2 regions of the Psychrobacillus sp. INOP01 genome follow, and region 1 is predicted to be linked to the other one. Evidence: riboswitches for the same ligand, from Rfam matches in the RefSeq annotation. Region 1 holds a riboswitch; the other holds the start of a gene.
What was found. A riboswitch is a leader RNA that binds a small molecule or an ion and turns the genes downstream of it on or off. The one in region 1 is predicted to bind cobalamin.
Positions count from the first base shown of each region.

Region 2: it holds a riboswitch for cobalamin, as region 1 does, so the genes downstream of both, KD050_RS12060 (ribonucleoside-diphosphate reductase subunit alpha) here and KD050_RS14285 (ABC transporter substrate-binding protein) in region 1, are expected to answer to the same signal.

Region 1 covers NZ_CP073315.1:2,847,175-2,850,378, reverse strand. The annotation lists gene KD050_RS14290 (FecCD family ABC transporter permease) at 1-834, opposite strand, end outside; gene KD050_RS14285 (ABC transporter substrate-binding protein) at 839-1,807, opposite strand; cobalamin riboswitch at 1,937-2,077, opposite strand; gene KD050_RS14280 (hypothetical protein) at 2,143-2,364, opposite strand; gene argS (arginine--tRNA ligase) at 2,467-3,204, opposite strand, start outside.
Region 2 covers NZ_CP073315.1:2,374,104-2,377,307, reverse strand. The annotation lists gene KD050_RS12060 (ribonucleoside-diphosphate reductase subunit alpha) at 1-1,505, opposite strand, end outside; cobalamin riboswitch at 1,759-1,936, opposite strand; gene KD050_RS12055 (DUF4362 domain-containing protein) at 2,043-2,492, opposite strand.

The DNA of each region.
Region 1 (3,204 bases):
TATAAAGCTTAGCGGCAACACATGTCGGTTATCTGAGCCAAATAGCAGCCTCGTCATATGTGGAACGACTAGTCCTACAAATCCAATCGTTCCAGATACAGCGACCGCCGTTCCCGTCAGCATGGAACCGCCGATTAAAATCATCATTTTCCGTTGTTTCACATTGACCCCTAAATGCTTTGCTCGCTCTTCTCCAAATAGCATCGCATTTAACTCTCTTCTATTTAACCACAATAAAAAGGTACCAATAATTACAAACGGTAAAGCCATTTGCACGAAGCTCCAGCCCCTCATCGATACACTTCCGAGTAGCCATCCAATGATTTGTCTCAATTCTTCCCCTGTCAGTGCTATCATCAACGAAATTACAGAACCTAAAAAAGAACTAAAAATAATACCAGTCAAAATTATTGTTTCCATTTTCATCGCACGGTCGACTAGCTTTGCAAAAGTAATAACGAGTAACATTGTAACTAGAGCACCAATCATACTGAAAACTGGTAACGTGAATATCCCTAAAAATGGCACCGAAATACCGAAAAAGAGCGTAGCCACGGCACCTACTGAGGCACCGGACGACACTCCTAACGTATAAGGATCGGCAAGCGGATTTTTTAATAACCCTTGAAATGCAGCACCTGCAATGGCTAGTGATGCACCAACTAGCCCTGCAAGCACAACACGTGGCATGCGAATTTTCCAAACGATATTGGTCGCGATTGCATCTGCTCCCGTATCCCATAATGTGCTGATCGGTACCTTTACGGATCCGACCGATACACCAAGCCAAATTGCTACTAATAGTGCAACTATGGACAAGATGTAGCCGATCAAGGCTTTACTCACTAAAAGCCTCTGGATAAATTGCTTTTGCTACTTCTTCTAACCCCTCTGCAAGACGCGGACCTGTACGACTTGTTAGGTTTTCATCTACTTGTATAACTTCATTGTTTTTCACAGCCGTAATAGAATCAAAACCATCACGAGCTTTCACACTATCCACAATTCCTTCGACATAGCTATACATCACTATAATTACGTCCGGATTACGGTTAACAATTTCTTCTGGCTCCATTATAAACCAGCCTTCTTGATCGGCAGCAATATTTTCAGCATTCACCATATCTAAAATTTCTTGCATGAATGTCCCTTTACCAGGTGTATAAATTTCTGGAACATCTGAAGTTTCTACGAATACTGTTTTCTTTGTTTCAACTTTTGCCACTTTCTCTTTTACTTCTTCTACTTTTGCTTTCATGTCTTCTACAATTTTTTGTGCTTCTTCAAATTTGCCAGTAGCACGACCAACTTGCTCAATTGTTGTATATGTTTCATTGAAGTCCGTTGCATTTTTCACTACGAAAACTTTCACGCCTGCATCGCGAATTTGTTGTAATCCAGCTTCACCCATACCTAGGGCAGACTCATGCGCAAATACGATATCCGGGTTCATTGATACGATTTTCTCTACATTGAATTCCATACCACCGATTTTCTCTTTTTCAAGTGCTTCTTCTGGATAATTATCGTAATCATTAACACCAACGATTTCATCATTTAAACCAAGTGCAAATAAGATTTCCGTATTACTTGGTTGCATAGAAACGATCGTTTTTGGCGCTTCTTCCAATGTAATTTCATTACCAACTGCATCGGTCATTGTTAATGGGAAAGTTGTTTCATCTACAACTACTTCCTCTTGTGCGTTGCCGTTATCTGCGATAGGTATTTCTTCTTTTTGTCCGCATCCTACTAGCAATAATACTGCAAGCGCGGATGTCATCCATAATTGCCATAATTTCTTCATGTGCTTTTCCCCCATTATTCTCAAAAATAAAAAAACTCTCGTCCAATGAACAAGAGATAGAATAGGTATAAATCTGCGAGGTTACCAATTGCCAAGCCGACTTACACGAAACCTATCCTCGTAGGTATTAATGTGTAGACTCATAAAGGCAGGTTTTCTGACTCATGATAGAACCCTATCATATACAGTGGCGGGACCGTGCTGGATTTGAACCAGCTTCCCTTTTAACTTGCTAGTTTATTAGCAAGCACCTTTATGTTAAAAATTATTATTGATGCATCGATTTCATTATACATGAAATCATTCACCTGTCGACTAGCAAATTTTCTGAAAGATTATTCTAATATTGTCATTAATAATTTTCGTTTCCTATTAAAACGATAATACAAATATTGCGCGATTAGATTGACTATAAACACAATCGGATATGCAAGCCGTATACCTTTGATACCCATATCTGTAAAATGAGACAACATATACGCTACTGGAACTTGAACAAGAATAATACTAGAAATTATGAATAGTGTAGCCCATAATACCGAACCTGTTGCTCTCATTATCGCTAATAATGCCTTTTGATGAACATCTACCGTGAGTTATACATCTCCAAACGACAAAAAAACACTTCGACCGAAGTCGAAGCGTTAAAAGAAGTATTTTTACATTTGTTCTGGAGCAGAGACACCAAGCAGGCGTAATGCATTTGCGATTGTTTGGCGTGCTGCTGTTACAAGCGCCAGACGTGCTTCTGTTTGTGGAAGATTATCGGCATTTAATACCTTGTCTGCGTTATAGAAGCTATGGAATGTCGTAGCTAATTCTTGGATGTAAATTGCAATACGGTGAGGTGCACGAAGTTTTGCAGCATCTGCAACTATTTGTGGGAAGTCACCAATTTTTTTCAGTAAATCTAATTCTTTTTCACTTTGCAATAATTCAAGTGAATCCGTCGATACTTTCATTCCTTGTGTTTCTGCTGATCGTAAAATCGAACAAATACGTGCATGTGCATATTGTGCATAGAACACTGGGTTTTCATTTGATTGAGAAACAGCTAAATCTAGATCGAAGTCCATATGTGAGTCACCTGAACGCATACCGAAGAAATAGCGTACTGCATCTAGCCCTACTTCTTCCACAAGCTCACGCATTGTTACAGCTTTCCCTGTACGTTTACTCATTTTCATTTTTTCGCCGTCTTTATATAATTGAACCATTTGAATAATTGATACTTCTAGCTTTTCACGTTCGTATCCAAGTGCTTCAATCGCCGCTTTCATGCGCGGGATGTAGCCATGGTGGTCTGCTCCCCAAATATTTATCAGTTGGTCGAATCCACGAACGAGTTTATCTTCATGGTATGCGATATCTGGCAATAAATACGTGAAAGAGCCATC
Region 2 (3,204 bases), 470 kb from region 1:
ACGTTATCGAGCATTCGAACTTGAATTTTTATGAGCTTTTCTAATACATCTGCCGGAACTGCTCGTCCTAGATTAATAGAAGATAAATTACATACGACAAAGTCCCCTGGCTTACGACGAGTGACAATGATATCATCCTCAATTTGAATCGACTCGAATGTTGTTGCACTTTGGTTTTGGAAAATTTCTGTACAAAGATTACTACTATAAATCATCCCAGCATGTTTGTTCGGGTTGCTACGATTGACCTCATCGCGGTAAAACATAAATGGCACACCAGTCTCTAGCTGAGACCGCATAATTCGCTTCATCAAGTCGATAGCAGGAACTGTTTCTCGAGACAAACGATGATCACTGACGCATTCCTCATATTTTTGGCGGAACGAACCATCTCCACGTTTTTCATCATAGAAATCTTCTAACGAATAGCCTTTTAGCTGGCGAACTTCATGCGGGTCAAATAAATGCCATTCCTCTCTAGCATCTACTTTCTCCATAAATAAATCTGGCAAGCACACACCAGTAAAAATGTCGTGCGCACGGAGACGATCATCCCCATTATTTAAACGTAGATCTAAAAATGTAAAGATATCTTTATGCCACACATCTAGGTAAACAGCTACCGCTCCTTGACGTTGCCCAAGCTGATCCACACTTACTGCCGTATTATTAAGCTGTTTTATCCAAGGGAGTACACCACTAGAGGCTCCTACAAAGCCTCTAATAGAAGACCCACGGCTACGCACTTTACCCATATAAACACCGATACCACCACCAAATTTTGAAAGAGTTGCTACGTCGGTATTGCTATCGTATATTCCTTGAAGACTATCATCTACCGTGTCTATAAAACAGCTAGAAAGTTGCCCATGTGGCTTACCTGCATTAGAAAGTGTTGGTGTTGCTACTGTCATATATAGGTTGCTCATTGCCCAGTATGCTTCTTTTATTTTCTCTATTCGATTTTCTTGCTCATCCTTCATAAGCGTCATCGCAATAACCAGCCATCGTTCCTGTGGCAGTTCCACAATAGACTTATCAAAGTCCTTCGCTACATAGCGATCCAATAGCGTTTTCAGTCCAATATATGTAAACAAGTAGTCTCTCTCTGGTACAAGGATCTCAGCTAATTGCTCTAGTTCCTGTAGGGAATATACTTGTTTAAGACGTTTATCGTAAATACCTTTTTCACTTAAGTGCTGTACATTTTTTGCAAATTTTGTGTACACTGCATCCGCAGTTGTGTTTCTTCTCTCAGCTACTTGCTCGTAAACCTCGGCTAGATGGACTCGTGCAGCTACAAAGGTCCAGTACGTTTCTTGTTCATCTAGAAAGCTTAAGGCTTCTAATGACATTGACTTAGACCAAGCGGCTATTGTACCTTCTGGGTGCTTTTGCATCCATCTTTCATGTGTTTTTATAAGAGGAGCAATTTTTTCTTCCCCAAATTCTTTTGTTAGATTATGTAGTACTTCTTGTTTAGTTGTGTTTGAGCTGATTATCATTTGAATTCCTCCTATATTTTTATCGAGTACAGTTATGTGGCGCTTGTCCTCGGTTATGTGGTGCTTGGATTGTTTTATGTGGTACTTACCGCTCTTTATGTGGTACACACATTTAAACTACAATACAAAAAGCGATGTCACAGCCATCTTCGGCTGAGCCATCGCTCAAAATTAAAAGTGTAGGATACAACAAGACATATCGATCATTAGAGATAGAGGCCTTCGCTCCCACCTCTCAACCCCCGAAGAAAGTGTTGCTTACCGATGAAGAGGCAGGTCTACTGGCTCGTGTTTCACTCTTCTGCTGGCCTTCCCACGATTGCTCGCAGTGGCTATTCAACAGTCGTCCACACTTACAGTTGCGGGGACAGCTTCGGCTTTTACCGAATTCCCTTTTAAACCATAAAGGTACCTTTTTATCGTTAACATACTATATATTGTGTTTAGTTCATTTATATAATCTAACATATTGTGTTTAAGTGAGCAATAGATAATATAATTCTAAATATGAAAACCTCAAGAAAAACCCGTCCCCTGCTATTTCCAAGTGACTAAAATAATATTATCTACTTTATTATCGCAGCCTTCCAGAAGGTAATCAGTTCTTTCTGTGGTTTCAACGACCTCAACTGAAGTACAAGATGTATTACTTATGCTTCCTACTCCAAATTTATCTCTTCTTGTGTCTGTTGTATATTTTATAACTCCACCATCATATTCAAGATCCTTCAGCATTGGATCACCTTCTGTGGTATAACTAACTACTCTAATACTATCCTTTTGGTTTTTTTCAACATTATTTAGAAACTCTTCGAATCTCTCTTTATTTTCAATTTCTCCATGCATATCTACAACATCCTCAGATGAAGGTGTGTAGTCGGGAACATTATTTTGTTCCCCAATTGTATTAGCTGAGTTTTCTTCATTTTGACACCCTGCAAATATAAGAGCAATAAATAAAATACAGAGTGAAATTACCTTTTTCATAGATGTATTCCCCTTTTTGTAATTAGACGTTCCTCTTCAAGGGGTGTTACATATTTATTATCCTAGCCCAAAGCGAGATAATAGTGTTTTACACTCTATTAATAACACATTTACTAAATGAGCTTGGAGACAGTGACCTTATAGTAACATGTTGGCGAACAGCGGACAATTCAACATTTTATATTCCAAAACAACACCTACATATTCAAATATAAGAAAAACCGGGCAAAAAGACTCCCGGTCCTCTAAGAAAAAAAAAAACTAGATATGCCGATGCCGTTGATTTCCGCTTCGGGCGGACGCTTTCCGTGGGCACGGCTTCAGCCGCTTCCTTTGCTCCTGCGCAAGGCTCGTCGCAAAAAAGATTTTCGCTACGCTCCGTCCAGGGTCTTCAGCTCGCGCTGTTCCCACTGGAGTCGCCGCCCTGCGCTCCAATCAACAAAATTCACTTGAAGAAACGGATAATTGAATACAATATCACTTAAATATTCATGTATCATTTGGAAATAAGTAAAGATAAGGATGATTTTATTCCTACATTAACTTTGGGTAATCTTATCATCTAAGCAATATGTTATGCTAAATCTTCCAATGAAGTACTACACTCTATATTGATTGTAGTGCAAGGTGATTACTCCAGCGGGGTGAGGGAGACAGATGAACCATTACATCGACGCGCAAGCGAAGGTGATGGTTCATCGCTCCCCCGCGG